2 regions of the Streptomyces nidicola genome follow, and region 1 is predicted to be linked to the other one. Evidence: riboswitches for the same ligand, from Rfam matches in the RefSeq annotation. Region 1 holds a riboswitch; the other holds the start of a gene.
The links. Region 1 has a riboswitch for glycine ahead of gcvP (aminomethyl-transferring glycine dehydrogenase). Riboswitches for the same ligand answer to the same signal wherever they lie in the genome.
Positions count from the first base shown of each region.

Region 2: another riboswitch for glycine. It lies ahead of gcvT (glycine cleavage system aminomethyltransferase GcvT); the one in region 1 lies ahead of gcvP (aminomethyl-transferring glycine dehydrogenase).

Region 1 is NZ_JBNBPI010000001.1:7,530,858-7,538,783, reverse strand. It holds gene ACOKM3_RS34045 (substrate-binding and VWA domain-containing protein) at 1-174, shown strand, start outside; gene ACOKM3_RS34040 (glutamate-cysteine ligase family protein) at 189-1,709, opposite strand; gene ACOKM3_RS34035 (hypothetical protein) at 2,247-2,837, shown strand; gene ACOKM3_RS34030 (DUF5999 family protein) at 3,189-3,389, shown strand; gene gcvP (aminomethyl-transferring glycine dehydrogenase) at 3,441-6,326, opposite strand; glycine riboswitch at 6,513-6,608, opposite strand; gene ACOKM3_RS34020 (PRC-barrel domain-containing protein) at 6,732-7,106, shown strand; gene ACOKM3_RS34015 (DNA polymerase IV) at 7,049-7,926, opposite strand, start outside.
Region 2 is NZ_JBNBPI010000001.1:3,357,651-3,365,576, reverse strand. It holds gene ACOKM3_RS15235 (L-serine ammonia-lyase) at 1-1,238, opposite strand, end outside; gene glyA (serine hydroxymethyltransferase) at 1,399-2,661, opposite strand; gene gcvH (glycine cleavage system protein GcvH) at 2,670-3,047, opposite strand; gene gcvT (glycine cleavage system aminomethyltransferase GcvT) at 3,112-4,227, opposite strand; glycine riboswitch at 4,283-4,384, opposite strand; glycine riboswitch at 4,385-4,483, opposite strand; gene ACOKM3_RS15215 (AAA family ATPase) at 4,644-5,264, shown strand; gene ACOKM3_RS15210 (enhanced serine sensitivity protein SseB) at 5,397-6,221, shown strand; gene ACOKM3_RS15205 (enhanced serine sensitivity protein SseB C-terminal domain-containing protein) at 6,349-7,137, shown strand; gene ACOKM3_RS15200 (ABC transporter permease) at 7,431-7,926, shown strand, end outside.

The DNA of each region.
Region 1 (7,926 bases):
CGCGACCACCCCGTCCCGCTGATCGCCATCGCCGTGGGGCCCGACACCGACAAGCGGGAGGTCGAGCAGATCGCCGAGGCGACGGGCGGATCGGGACACCAGGTCAGCGACCCGGCGGACATCCAGAAAGTCATCCTGAAGGCCATCATCGAAGCGGGCGCCACAGGCAACTGAGTCGGCCGGGCCCCTCAGCCCAGCGGAACGGCCGGCTCCGGGAGCCCGACGGGCCAGCTGTGCACCGGCTCGCCCCCGTGCATCAGCTCGCAGTACCGGCGCGTGGTCGCCGCGAGCGCCGCGTCCCGCGCCAGACCGCTCTCCAGCGCCCGGTGATACGTCGCCGACTGCCACGCCGCGCCGTTCATCCGCAGCCGGCACCGCTCCTCGATCACCCCCAGGTACAGGTCCCGGTCGGCCGGCGCCACGCCCCACGCGTCGAGCCCGGCCGCCGCGAGCGGCAACAGCTCGTCCCGTACGAGGTTCACGGCCGGCACCCGCTCCGTGCCGCCGAACCGGCCCCTGCGCGGCCACTCCAGGCGCGCGTCGATGCCGTAGCGGCAGGCGGTGTCGAAGTTGCGGGCCGCCGCGGCGAAGGGGAGCCGCGACCACACCGGCCGGGACTCCTCGGCCAGGGCGCGGACGACGCCGTAGTAGAACGCGGTGTTGGCGATGACGTCCGTGACGGTGGGGCCCGCGGGCAGCACCCGGTTCTCGACGCGCAGGTGCGGCACGCCGTCCGCGACGCCGTACACGGGGCGGTTCCAGCGGTACACCGTGCCGTTGTGCAGGACGAGTTCGGCGAGGCGCGGGGTGCCGCCCTCGGCGATGACGTCGAGCGGCCGCTCGTCGTCGAGGATCGGCAGCAGCGGCGGGAAGTACTTCAGGTTCTCCTCGAAAAGGTCGTGCGCGGAATCGATCCAGCGCTCCCCGAACCAGGTGCGCGGCCGCACGCCCTGCGCCGCGAGCTCCGGCGGCCGGGTGTCGGTGGACTGCTGGAACAGCGGAGGCCGCGACTCGCGCCACAGCTCACGGCCGAACAGGAAGGGCGAGTTGGCGCCGAGGGCTGTCTGCACGGCGGCCACCGCCTGCGCCGCGTTCCACACATCGGCGAAGCGCCCCGGCGTCACCTGGAGGTGCAACTGCACGGACGTGCACGCGGCTTCGGGCGCTATGGAGGAGGACGTGCAGGTCAGCCGCTCGACACCGGCGATGTCGAGCGCGAAGTCCTCGCCCCGCGCGGCCACGATGCGGTCGTTGAGAAGGGTGTAGCGGTCGACGTCCGACAGGTTCGCCGAGACCAGGTCGTCCGCGCCGAGCGTCGGCAGAATGCCGATCATCACGATGCCCGCGTCGACCTCGTTCGCCTTCCGGTGCGCATATCCGAGCCCCGTGCGCAGTTCCTCGGCTAGCTGGTCGAGAACGCGGCCGCCGAGCCGGTGCGGGGCAATGTTCACTTCGAGATTGAACATCGCGAGTTCGGTCTGGAAATCGCGGCTCGCGATGCGCTCCAGAACTTCCGCATTCATCATTCTCGGCAGCCCGTCGGGCCCCGCGAGATTCAGCTCGATCTCCAGCCCCATGAGATTCTTCGGACGATCGAAGCGCTTCTCTTCCAGCAGTCGCCCGAACCCCTCCAGGCACTCCTTGAGCTTCTCCCGATAGCGCCGCGGATCGGCAAGACCGACCGTCCCCGCAACGACCTTCTCCCCCATGGAAGCGTCCCTCCTCGCACGGGCGACCCGTTGATGCTCCGTCACGGCCGCGTGTCACGGTGGATGATGCCCCGGCAATGTGATCCGTAACGCCCCCGCGCGCGACCACGGAGCAGTACGCTCAGGGCGGTTACCCGCAGGCACATTCCTCAGGCATGCGGCCGCCCGCAGATTCCGTCACTTGCGGCCCTGGTGAAAAACGCCGACAAGAACAAGCCGACCGCTCGACCGAAGGGCGTCGAGGTCACACACGGCGGCCCCAGCGGAAATGGGGAGGATAGCCACAAAACCGCAGGGGAACCGCGCCCGAATAGCACCTTGCGAAATCCGGGCGGCATGCTAGGTGAAACACTGCGTGAACACGCATCGTATAAACTCCGCTGGCGAGACAGGGAGTTGGCGCCCGCGGCCCGGATTCGGACCGGACCCCCGCCCTTTCCGTCCCGTGTACCCCTGTGCACCCGCAGCAGACAGCGCCGTCCGCTCGTCCCGCACCGCCCTCGCATCACATGCCTGTCGAATGAGAGGCGACCCACCATGCCGCTGCACGTCCCACCGGCTCCCGCGCCTGCCCTGCGCAGCGTTCTCACGGCCCTCGGTTCCCCCACCGCCGTCCGCGAGGCACGCACCCCGTCCCTGCGCTCCGCACAGGGACCCGCCACACCCGAACTCCCGCTGCCGCTCCATGTGTTGGACCACATCAACGGAACCACCGGGCCATCCAGGGCCCGTCTCACCGGCTGGCGCTTCCTGATCCGCTGCGGGGAGCGAGCGGTGGCAGCGGCCGACACCATGCTCACACCCGACGGCTGGGCCTTCTCGCACTTCTTCGAGGGCCCCTACATCAGGTCCACCGAACGGGCCCTCCGCCAGGCGGAGTCACTGCCCCAGGCCTACCAGCCGCGGCTGCTCTCGGTGCCCGAGCTCTATATGCTCACGCTGTGGCTGCACGGCGAGCGCACCGCCGACCCGGCGAGCGGCCAACCCGCGGCCGACGACATCCTCGTCCCGCTGGCACCCGCACCGCCCGGTATCGCCCCGCACCGCCCGCACCGGGTGGCGGAGCTCCTGCCGGTCCTCACGCACCGCCTGACGCCGACCCCGGCCACCGCCGGCCTGCTCGCCTGACCGACCGGGGCCCGCCGACGGCCCCTGTCGCGCACGCCTGTGCCCCGCACCGTCCGCCGTCCGGTCGCGGGGCACAGCCCTGCCCGGGCGGACTAGCCCGTACCGACCACTCCTAACCACCCGAAGGGAGAGTCGAGTTGAACTGAACCGTCCGCACGGGTGATGCGTCTGACACCCATAAGGACCGCTGCAAGGAAATCCCTGCGGATTGACGCCCACAGGGCAACACTGGGTTCCAGAAACTCACGAAATCGGGGGGCGGCCATGAACAAGCCTTCAAGCCGCAGCACGACAGGCACCACCAGCACAGCCCACGTCATCGAGATCACTTCGCAGCGAAAGATCCCATCCATGTGCCAGCACCAGCCACTCTGCCCGACAGCGGAATCCGAGGACAGGGAAGCAGCACTCCCTGTGGCTCACCACCCCGAGCAGGGGTGGAGCCTCCTCTGCAACGGGGTCCTGCTCTTCGAGGACACCGGCGAGCTGCTGCCCAGTGGCAGGATCATCGCCCCGCACCGCCCACTGGGCACGGTGGTGACGGCGGCGTAGGGATCAGCTGAGCAGGACTGCGCGACCGACGGCCGCGCAGTCCCGAGTGGATCAGCCCTCGTAGGCGTCGAGCGGCGGGCAGGAACACACCAGGTTCCGGTCGCCGAACGCCTGGTCGATACGCCGCACCGGCGGCCAGTACTTGTCCGAAGCGACCACCCCGGCCGGGAAGACACCTTCTTCCCGGCGGTACGCGTGCTCCCAGTCACCGCCGAGCATCCCGGCCGTGTGCGGAGCGTTCCGCAGCGGGTTGTCGTCGGCGGCCCACTCGCCGGAGGCGACCCGCTCGATCTCGCCGCGAATCGCGATCATCGCGTCACAGAACCGGTCGAGCTCCTCGATGTCCTCGCTCTCGGTGGGCTCGATCATGAACGTCCCGGCGACCGGGAACGACATGGTCGGCGCGTGGAACCCGTAGTCGATGAGCCGCTTGGCGACGTCGTCGATGCTCACGCCCGTCGCCTTGCTGAGCGGCCGCAGGTCGATGATGCACTCGTGCGCGACGAGCCCGCCCGGGCCGTTGTAGAGCACCGGGAAGTGCGGCTCGAGCCGCTTGGCGATGTAGTTCGCGGAGAGCACGGCGACCTGCGTGGCCCGCTTCAGCCCCTCGCCGCCCATGAGCCGTACGTACGCCCAGGAGATCGGCAGGATCCCGGCGGAGCCCCACGGCGCCGCGGAGATCGGGCCGACGCCCGTCTCGGGGCCCGCGGCCGGCTGCAGCGGGTGGTTCGGCAGGTACGGCGCCAGATGCTCGCGCACACCCACCGGGCCGACGCCGGGACCACCGCCGCCGTGCGGGATGCAGAACGTCTTGTGCAGGTTCAGGTGCGAGACGTCGCCGCCGAAGCGGCCCGGCTTGGCGAGGCCCACAAGCGCGTTGAGGTTGGCGCCGTCGACGTAGACCTGACCGCCCGCGTCGTGCACGGCGGCGCAGATGTCGGCGACGTGCTCCTCGAAGACACCGTGCGTCGACGGGTACGTGATCATGAGGACGGACAGCTGGTCGGCGTACTGCTCGATCTTGGCGCGCAGGTCCTCGATGTCGACCTCGCCGTCGTCGGCGGTCTTCACGACGACGACCTTCATGCCGGCCATCACGGCGCTCGCCGCGTTCGTGCCGTGCGCGGAGGACGGGATGAGGCAGACGGTGCGCTGCTCGTCCCCGTTGGCCCGGTGGTAGCCGCGGACGGCGAGCAGACCGGCGAGCTCACCCTGCGAGCCGGCGTTCGGCTGCAGCGACACCTTGTCGTAGCCGGTGACCTCGGCGAGCCGCTCCTCCAGCTCACGGATGAGCGTCAGGTAGCCCTGCGCCTGCTCGGCGGGGGCGAAGGGGTGCAGCTGGCCGAACTCGGGCCAGGTGACCGGCTCCATCTCCGTCGTCGCATTGAGCTTCATCGTGCAGGAGCCCAGCGGGATCATGCCGCGATCCAGCGCGTAGTCGCGGTCGGCGAGCGTCCGCAGGTAACGCAGCATCGCCGTCTCGGAGCGGTGCTGGTGGAAGACGGGGTGCGTCAGGTAGTCGTCCTCGCGCAGCAGCCCGCCCGGCAGCGTGTCCGCCGCCTCGGCGTCCAGCGCCTCGACGTCCCCCTCGACACCGAACGCGCTCCACACGGCGCCCAGTTGGGCCCGTGTGGTGGTCTCGTCACAGGAGAGCGAGACGTGATCGGCGTCCACGAGACGCAGGTTGACGCCGGCCTCGCGCGCCGCGGAGACGACCTCGGCGGCCCGGCTCGGCACCCGCACGGTGAGGGTGTCGAAGTACGCGCCGTGCACGACCTCGACGCCGCCCGCAGTGAGCCCCGCGGCGAGCACGGTGGCGTAGCGGTGGGTGCGCCGGGCGATGGACTTCAGGCCCTCGGGCCCGTGGTACACGGCGTACATGCCGGCCATGACGGCGAGCAGCACCTGCGCGGTACAGATGTTGCTGGTCGCCTTCTCGCGGCGGATGTGCTGCTCACGGGTCTGCAGGGCGAGGCGGTACGCCTTGTTCCCGTCGGCGTCGACGGACACACCGACCAGGCGGCCCGGCAGCGAGCGCGCGAACTTCTCGCGCACGGCCATGTATCCGGCGTGCGGACCACCGAAGCCCATCGGGACACCGAAGCGCTGCGTCGTACCGACGGCGATGTCCGCGCCGAGGTCACCGGGCGAGGTCAGCAACGTAAGAGCAAGAAGATCGGCGGCGACGGTGACGATGGCGCCCAGCTCGTGCGCCTGGTCGATCACGGGCTTGATGTCCCGCACGACACCCGAGGCACCGGGGTACTGCACGAGCACGCCCACGACACCGCGCTCGGCGACCTCGGCGGGAATCCCCTCGCTCAGGTCGGCGACGACGATCTCGACGCCGGTCGGCTCGGCACGCGTCTCGATGACGGCGATGGTCTGCGGAAGGGCGTCGGCGTCGACGACGTAGACGCCGTTCTTGACCTTGCCGACGCGGCGCGACAGCGCCATGGCCTCCGCGGCGGCCGTGCCCTCGTCGAGCAGCGAGGCGCCGGAGGTCGGCAGTCCTGTCAGCTCGGCGACCATGGTCTGGAAGTTGAGCAGCGCCTCGAGACGGCCCTGCGAGATCTCCGGCTGGTAGGGCGTGTACGCCGTGTACCAGGACGGGTTCTCCATCACATTGCGCAGGATGACGGGCGGCGTGAACGTCCCGTAGTAGCCGAGGCCGATCATCGAGCCGAGCACCTGGTTGCGCTCGGCGAGCGACTTCAGCTCGGCGAGCACCTCGGCCTCGCTGCGGGCGGCCGGAAGGTCGAGCGCCTCGGCGCTCTTGATCACATCGGGCACCGCGGCCGCGGTCAGCTCGTCCAGCGAGCCGTAGCCGACCTGCGCGAGCATCTTGGCCTGAGCGGCGTCATCGGGGCCGATGTGGCGCTGCTCGAAGGGGATTCCTCGCTCCAGCTGCGAGAGCGGAATACGGTTGGCGGTCATTGGCGGAGGCCTCCTGGTCATTGCGACCTACGAGGGGCACCACGGCGCGGGTACCCGGACGGCCTCCCCCTCTGTCATCTCAACCTGAGAGCTTCACCGGCCCACCCCGCGAGAACACGGAACACACCGGCTTGCACCGTCGGTGAGAGCGGAAACCGTGCACCCCGCCCTGCTTTCCAGAGTGACCTCGTCCGTGCGGTACAGGGGCCTGAGAGATTCCGGGGAGGATTTGCTCCTTCGGCGCCCCCGACTACTGTCGGAAGACTCTCCCGCACGGGGTCAGCAGCCACTCGCCAGCCTACCAGCGGCTACTTGGCCGCAGCCCCCGAGTGGCCGCCTTCCGCAATGTGCTCTTTCGTAGTGCTTACAGACGAGTTGCGATCATCGCGATCAGTTGGAGGGCCCGTGCAGACCGATGTTGATCCGCGCAATCTGATCGGCCGCAAGGCGTTCGACCGCAACGGAGCCAAGATCGGCACCATCGACGAGGTGTACCTCGACGACGCCACGGGCGTGCCGGAGTGGGCCGCGATACGAACCGGCCTGTTCAGCCGCGATGCCTTCGTCCCACTCGAACCCAGCGACTTCACGGACGGCACACTGCACGTGCCCTTCGAGCGCTCCCTGATCAAGGACTCCCCCGACTTCGGCGTCGGCCGCCACCTCTCCCCCGAGCAGGAGCTCCAGCTCTACGACCACTACGGTCTGGACATCACGGCCCCTCAGTCCCCCGACGTCACGTTCGGCAAGGTCGCGGGAGCGGAGGACGACCCGACCTGAACCTCGGCGCCCTCCACCAGCGGCAGCGGGTCCGCCGACTCCAGCTCGGGATCATCGACCCGGAAGGTCCGCACCCGCCCCGGCACCACCGCATACGGCGTCTCGAACCGCACGGTCACCCGCCCCAACCCGCTCCCCTGCACCCACCCGGGCCCGAACTCGGCATGCCGCACATCGTGCCCGGCCAGCCATCGCCGCTCGATGGGCTCGGCGGCCTCCACGGGCTCGGCCGCGACCGCATCCCCCTCCGGCTCCTCGGCCGCCGCCTCCTCCGCGGCCGCTTCCTCGGCGGCGGCGAACTGCGCGAACAGGTCCTCCTGCGTGAAGTCGGCGAGCCCGCTGACGCCGACCCCCAGCAATCGCACGCCGCCGGTCGTGTCCACGCTCTCCAGCAACCGCGCCGCGGCCTCCCGCACCACCCCGGGATCGTCCGTCGGCCCCCGCAGCGTCTCTGAGCGCGTCAGCGTCGAGAAGTCGTAGCGCCGCACCTTGAGCACCACGGTCCGCCCCGAGCGCTCGGCCGCTCTCAGCCGCTCCACGCACCGGCCGGCGAGCCTGCGCACCTCCATCCGGACCCGCACCCGGTCATGGATGTCCACGTCGTACGTGTCCTCGACCGATACCGACTTGGAGTCCCGCTCGGCGACGACCGGCCGCTCGTCACGGGCCAGCGCCATCTCGTACAGATGGCTGCCGTGCGCCTTCCCGAGGAGACGCACCAGCTCGTCCTCGCCGGCCCCCGCGATCTCCTCCACGGTCAGGATCCCGGCCCGCCGCAGGTGATCCGCCGTCGCGGGCCCGACGCCGGGCAGGATCCGCA
Region 2 (7,926 bases), 4.2 Mb from region 1:
TTCGCGGCGGTGACGGCCTTGACCGCCGCCATGCCGTTGCGCTCGATGCACGGGATCTGGACGAGGCCGCCGACGGGGTCGCAGGTCAGGCCGAGGTTGTGCTCCATGCCGATCTCGGCCGCGTTCTCCACCTGCTCGGGGGAGCCGCCGAGCGCCTCGGCGAGGGCGCCCGCCGCCATCGAGCAGGCGGAGCCGACCTCGCCCTGGCAGCCGACCTCGGCGCCGGAGATGGAGGCGTTCTCCTTGAAGAGCATGCCGATGGCGCCCGCGGTGAGGAGGAGGCGGATCACGCCGTCCTCGTCGGCTCCGGGGATGAAGTTCACGTAGTAGTGGAGGACCGCCGGGATGATGCCGGCCGCGCCGTTCGTCGGGGCGGTGACGACCCGTCCTCCGGCCGCGTTCTCCTCGTTCACGGCCATCGCGTAGAGGGTGATCCACTCCATGGCGTGGGCCACGGGGTCGCCCTCGGCGCGCAGCTTGCGGGCCGAACTCGCCGCGCGGCGGCGGACCTTGAGGCCGCCGGGCAGGATGCCCTCGTGCGACATGCCGCGGGAGACGCAGGACTGCATGACGCGCCAGATGTCCAGGAGACCCTCGCGGATCTCCTCCTCCGTGCGCCAGGCCTTCTCGTTCTCCAGCATCAGCGCCGGGATGGACAGGCCGGTCTCCTGCGTGAGGCGGAGCAGCTCGTCGCCGGTGCGGAAGGGGTACTTGAGGGCGGTGTCGTCGGGGACGATCGGGTTCTCGCCGGCCACGGCATCTTCGTCGACGACGAAGCCGCCGCCCACCGAGTAGTACGTCTTGGTGAGCAGCTCCTTGCGCCCGGAGGCCTCGTCACCGTACGCCCACAGCGTCATGCCGTTCGCGTGGTACGGGAGGGCCTTGCGGCGGTGCAGGACGAGATCGTCGTCGTACGAGAACGGGATCTCGTGGGCGCCGAGCAGGTTGAGGCGTCCCTTTTCCTTGATCGCCTCGACGCGCTCGTCCGCCTTCTCCACGTCGACGGTGCGCGGCGAGTCGCCCTCGAGGCCGAGCAGCACCGCCTTCGGGGTGCCGTGTCCGTGCCCGGTCGCGCCCAGCGAGCCGTACAGCTCGGCGCGTATCGAGGCGGTGTGGGCCAGCAGGCCCTCGTTCTTCAGGCGCCGCGCGAACATGCGGGCGGCGCGCATCGGGCCGACCGTGTGCGAGCTGGACGGGCCGATGCCGATCGAGAACAGGTCGAAGACCGAGATGGCCACGGTGGGACTCCAAAGGTGGTGGTAGACGCCGTTGTCTGCCGGGCTGTGCATGGTGGCTGTGCATGGAACGGGGCACCGCGCTCACTGATGACTGCTTGTTCCAGTGTGCGCGGTGCCCCGACAGGACGTACCTACGAAAGGGTACGTAATCCGGGCCGAATTACTTCAGGCCGGGGTACAGCGGGTGCTTCTCGGCCAGAGCGGTCACCCGGGCCTTGAGCGCCTCCGCGTCGTAGGACGGCTGGAGCGCGAGCGCGATGACGTCGGCGACCTCGCGGAAGTCCTCGGCCCGGAAGCCGCGGGTGGCGAGGGCCGGGGTGCCGATCCGCAGGCCCGAGGTGACCATCGGCGGGCGCGGGTCGTTCGGGACCGCGTTGCGGTTGACCGTGATGCCGACCTCGTGGAGCCGGTCCTCGGCCTGCTGGCCGTCGAGCTCCGAGTCGCGCAGGTCGACGAGGACCAGGTGCACGTCGGTGCCGCCGGACAGGACGTTGACGCCCGCCGCCCGCGACTCCGGGGTGGTCAGACGCTCGGCGAGGAGCTGGGCGCCCTCGATCGTGCGCGCCTGGCGCTCCTTGAAGTCCTCCGAGGCCGCGACCTTGAAGGAGACGGCCTTGGCCGCGATCACGTGCTCGAGCGGACCGCCCTGGAAGCCCGGGAAGACGGCCGAGTTCAGCTTCTTCGCGAAGTCCTTGTTGCGGGCGAGGATGATGCCGCCGCGCGGACCGCCGAGCGTCTTGTGCGTCGTGGACGTGACGACGTCGGCGTACGGGACCGGGTTCGGGTGCAGGCCCGCGGCCACGAGGCCCGCGAAGTGCGCCATGTCGACCCACAGGTACGCCTCGACCTCGTCGGCGATGCGACGGAACTCGGCGAAGTCCAGCTGGCGCGGGTACGCCGACCAGCCGGCGATGATCACCTTCGGGCGGTGCTCCTTGGCGAGCCGCTCGACCTCGGCCATGTCGACCAGGCCCGCGTCGTCCACGTGGTACGGGACCACGTTGAACTGCTTGCCGGAGAAGTTCAGGCGCATGCCGTGCGTGAGGTGGCCGCCGTGCGCCAGGTCGAGGCCGAGGATCGTGTCGCCCGGCTTGGCGATGGCGAAGAGGGCGGCCTGGTTCGCGGAGGCGCCGGAGTGCGGCTGCACGTTCGCGTACTCGGCGCCGAAGAGCGCCTTCACGCGGTCGATCGCGATCTGCTCGGTGACGTCGACGTGCTCGCAGCCGCCGTAGTAGCGGCGGCCGGGGTAGCCCTCCGCGTACTTGTTGGTGAGGACCGAGCCCTGGGCCTCCATGACGGCGGCCGGAGCGAAGTTCTCCGACGCGATCATTTCGAGGGTCGACTGCTGGCGCTTCAGCTCGGCGTCGACCGCGACGGCGACCTCGGGATCGAGCTCGTGCAGGGATTCGTTCAGTACGGACATCGGTGGGGTCAGCTCCCGGAGAACTCGGTGTACTCGTCGGCGGAGAGCAGGTCCTTCGGCTCGTCGGCCAGCCGGACCTTGAACAGCCAGCCGCCCTCGAACGGGGCCGAGTTGACCAGGGCCGGGTCGTCGACGACGTCCTGGTTGATCTCGGTGACCTCGCCGTTGACGGGGGAGTACAGGTCGGAGACCGACTTGGTCGACTCGAGCTCGCCACAGGTCTCGCCCGCGGTCACGGTGTCACCGACCTCGGGGAGCTGGACGAACACGATGTCACCGAGCGCGTTCGCGGCGTGCTCCGTGATGCCGATCGTGGCGACGCCGTCCTCGACGGCCGAGAGCCACTCGTGCTCCTTGCTGTAACGCAGCTGCTGGGGGTTGCTCATGATGCGAATTCTCCTGTACGCGGGAAGGTGCTGGTGACGGAGGGGGCGCCCGGACGGGCGGGGGCTACTTCTGGCGCTTGTAGAACGGCAGGGCCACGACCTCGTACGGCTCGTGCTTGCCGCGGATGTCGACACCGACACCCGCCGTGCCCGCCTCGGCGTGCGCGGGGTCCACGTACGCCATCGCGATCGGCTTGCCGAGCGTCGGGGACGGGGCGCCGGAGGTGACCTCGCCGATCACCTTGCCGTCCACCACGACGGACATCCCGGCGCGCGGGACGCGGCGGCCCTCGGCGATCAGGCCGACGAGCTTGCGCGGCGGGTTGGCCTCGGCGCGCTCGGCGGCGGAGACCAGCGCGTCGTGGCCCACGAAGTCAGCCCCGTGCGAGGTCTTCTCGAACTTCACGACGCGGCCGAGACCGGCGTCGAAGGGCGTGAGGTCGGTCGTCAGCTCGTGCCCGTACAGCGGCATGCCCGCCTCCAGGCGCAGCGTGTCCCGGCAGGACAGGCCGCAGGGGACGAGGCCGTACTCGGCGCCCGCCTCGGTCAGCGCCTGCCACAGCTTCTCGGCGTCGGCGGGGGAGACGAACAGCTCGAAGCCGTCCTCTCCGGTGTAGCCGGTGCGCGCGATGAGCGCCTCGACACCGGCGACGGTGCCGGGCAGACCCGCGTAGTACTTCAGGCCGTCAAGGTCCGCGTCCGTGACGGACTTCACGATCGCGGCAGAGGTCGGGCCCTGCACCGCGAGCAGCGCGTACGCGTCGTGGTCGTCGCGGACCTCGGCGTCGAAGCCGGCGGCGCGCTCGGTGAGGGCGTCGAGTACGACCTGCGCGTTGCCCGCGTTGGCGACGACCATGTACTCGGTCTCGCCGAGCCGGTACACGATCAGGTCGTCGAGGATCCCGCCGTCCTCGCGGCAGATCATCGTGTAGCGGGCGCGGCCGGCGCCGACGGAGCCGATGTTGCCGACGAGGGCGTGGTTGAGCAGGTCCACGGCCTGGGGCCCGGACACCGTGATCTCGCCCATGTGGGAGAGGTCGAAGAGGCCGGCCCGCGTGCGCACGGCGTTGTGCTCGTCGCGCTCGCTGCCGTAGCGCAGCGGCATGTCCCAGCCGGCGAAGTCGGTCATGGTCGCGCCGAGCGAACGATGCAGGGCGTCCAGTGCGGTGGTGCGGGTCATAGCTGGTCTGCTCCCAGGGGCATGACGGCGATGGCGGGGTCTCGCGTACGAGACGTCCTCCCCATCTGTCATCGGAACCTGAGAGGTTCGCCCCGAGGGGGCTTGCACCTTGGGTGGGGGCGCCGTGTCACAAAGGCGCCCCACTTTTCAGATCTGCCTCGCCCGCGCGGTACGGGGCCTGAGAGATTCAAGGGAGGAACTTGCTCCTTCGGCGTCCGGGTACTCGTCGTTCCCGGAACTCTCCCGCGCGGATTCAAGCGGCCGGTATGCAGTTGCGCGCACATCATTGCATGCCCGTCCGACAGGGAAACCCCTTGAGGGGCATTACCTTCTCTTTACACTTGAGGGGCAAGGGTGACGTGACCGCAGCGGGGAGGACGATCACGGTGCACAAGGCAGTGGCGGGGGCTTATGCGGTGTCTGCTTCGGCGCCGGTGGTGGCAGGGGTGCGGATCCCCGGTCAGCGCTCGGTGCGGGACCTGCGCGGCCGCCGCGGTCACACGCCGCGCAGGCTCGCGTTCGCGGCGGGCGACCTCGTCGTGCTCTCCGGCCTGCCGGGCAGCGGCAAGTCGACGCTGATGCGGCGGGCCGTCACGGAGATCCGGATCGATTCGCAGGACACCCGCGAGCGCTGGGCCGCTCGCATGCCGCGCTACCTGCCGTACGCGCTGTACCGCCCGCTGGTCCGCGTCGCGCACTACGTGGGGCTGCGCCGGGCCATGCGCTCGGGCGTGAGCGTCGTCGTGCACGACTGCGGTACGCAGGCGTGGGTGCGCCGCTGGGTGATCCGCACGGCGCGGCGGCGCGGGGCCGCCGTCCACCTGATGCTGCTCGACGTACCGGCGGACACGGCCCTGGAGGGGCAGCGGGACCGCGGCCGCGGGGTGTCCCGGTACGCCTTCGCCCGGCACCGCCGCGCGGTGGGCGCGCTCGTCAGCTCGACGGAGCGGGGAGACCTGCCGGCCGGGATGGAGTCGGCGGTGCTGCTCGACCGGTCGGCGATGGAGGCGCTGGGAGGGATCACGTTCGGCGACTGACGCGGTGCCTGCCCGGTAGGACACCGGTGCCCGCCCGGTAAGCGGAAGGAACCGCACCGTGTCCCCATGTGTGTACGAGTTAAGGTCGGGCGGGCACAGCAGCGGGCAGAACAGCAGAGGTTGATGGCAGTCATGGAGTTCCCAGGCACCCAGGAGCCGGGTCACGGTCACGCCCAGGGGCACGAGGGCGGCTACGCCCACCCCGCGCAGGGCTGGCCCGCCAACGAGTTGGAGCAGGTCCTCGCGGCGGCCCTCGGCCAGGAGGCGGGGAGCTCGGCGGGTGGCCGGATCGTCGAGGTGCTCGGCCGCAGCCACGTGTGGATACCGCTGCCCAGGGGCGGTTCGAACGCCAGCAGGGACCTCGATCTGCCGAGCCTGGAGATCGCCGGCCAGGCCTACGTCCCCGTGTTCAGCTCCGAGCAGCAGTTCATGGCGGTCACCGGTGGCCGCATGGACTGCACGGTGGCGCCGGCCGTGGAGTTCGCGCGCGGGCTTCCGCCGCAGGTCGGCATCGCGGTGAACCCGGACGGCACGGTGGGTGTGCCGCTGCCGCCGCCGGCCGTCGCCGAACTGGCCCGCAGTGGTCGCACGCCGCTGGACGGCCCGGCGACGGGTGGCCGCGTGGTGCTGAGCGAGCCCGACTGGCAGGTCGACCCCATGGACTTCCTGGCCGCGGTGCGCGAGGAGTTCGAGGCGCTCGGCACGGTGCTGAGCGCCCGGCGCTGCCTCGCGACGGTGGAGGACGCGGAGCCGTCCCTGTTCATCGGCGTGGAGCTGTCGCAGTCCGTGGGCGTCCCGAGCGGCGCGGGGGACCTGCCGCTGGACGCGCTGGGGCGGGCACTGGGCCGGGCGCCGGTGGCCTGGGCCGTCAACCTGGTGTTCCTGGACGTGACGCAGGACCCGGTCGCGGACTGGCTGCGTACACACGTACGGCCGTTCTACGTACGAGAAGGGTGACGGCGTCCGTCAAGTCGGTGTCAGTATCGCCGCTTAAGCTGGTTTCATGACGTGACCGGACGGCGCCTCGCTTTCCGGCCACGTGTGGAACACGGACGTATTTGAAGAGCCGAAGGGGCGGTTACGGGTGAGTGCGTCGGGCACGGCCGCGGCCGGACAGGTCGAGCACATGCTGCGCCAGGTGACGCCGGGACGCTACGACGCGTACGAGGCGCTCCTCAAGGCCCTCGCCGACCCCGCGGCCGGGCAGGTCTGGATGCTGCTCTGGCACGGCCAGGCCGGATCACCGGACGCCCAGTACGGGAACATGGAGGTGGACGGCTTCTCGTACGCCCCCTGCGTCACCTCCGCCCAGGAGCTCTCCGCCTCCGGCTGGTCGCGGGCGTACGAGGTGGTGAGCGGGGTCGACGCGGCGCGCACGCTGTACCCGGACCACTACGGGCTCTGGCTGAACCCGCACGCGCCGGGTGGCGGCGTCGGCATCCCGTGGCTCGACCTGCGCCGTATCGCGGGCGGCCTCGACCGGCAGCCGGCGGGTCCGCTGCGGCTCTCCGAGCCGACGATCGAAATCCCCCAGTTCTACGCGGTCCTGACGCAGAACGCGCATCGGACGACGGCGATCCGCTCGCTGCGCCGCGCCTGGGTCCAGCCCACGCTGGGTGCGCCCTATCTCGCCATCGGCCTGGACGTCTACGACACGTCCCCGGCGTCCGTGGACGCGGTGCGGGCGATGATGCAGCAGTCCATCCCGGCGGTCCCGGAGGGCCTTCCGGTGTCCACCGTCGCCATGTCGGACGAGTACGACCCGGTGGCGATGTGGCTGCGGCAGGCACGTCCGTTCTACGACCGTGAGGCGCATGCGGCTCCCGCCGGGGGTGGGTACGGATATCCGCCGCCGTACGGCGCGACCTACTGAAAGATGTCCTCAAACGCCGGACGGGCTGGAATCATCCAGCCCGTCCGGCGTTTGTCCGCTTCACCCCAACTGCCCCGTGTCCGCCTCCCGTTCACGGCAGTCCGGATAACGGAACACCCCAGCCAGCATCACGTTTAGGCATCCTTTCGCCGTCAAGTCTGGCAACAGATCGCGCCCAGGTTGAAGACTCCCGCAGCAAGGGGGCTTCGCCTCTGTGTACGACGGACTGAACCACGCCGCCACAGCGGCAAGTGCGGGCCGGTCACCGCCGGTTGAGAGGGGTCCCTGCCACGATGACGGCACCATTGCACGACACGAGCGCGGAAGCGGAACCGAGCGCACCGGTCGAGCCTGCCAAGGACGACGGAGGTCGCAAGGTCGAGGGCCGGTCGCTCAAGCAGATCGCCTGGAACCGGCTCAAGCGCGACAAGGTCGCCCTCGGCGGTGGCATCGTTGTCGTGCTCCTCGTCCTGGTCGCGGTCTTCGCACCGCTCATCGTCAGCCTGCTCGGCCACCCGCCGAACGAGTTCCACCAGGACAAGCTCGACCCGCTGACGAACCTGCCGCAGGGCACGCTCGGCGGCATCAGCAGCGACTTCCTGCTCGGCATCGAGCCGAACAAGGGCCGCGACGTCTTCAGCCGCATCGTCTACGGCGCCCGGATCTCGCTGCTCGTGGCATTCCTCGCGGCGATCGTCGCGACGGTGCTCGGCACGCTGTTCGGCATCATGGCCGGCTACTTCGGCGGCTGGGTCGACACGGTGATCAGCCGTGTGATGGACGTGCTGC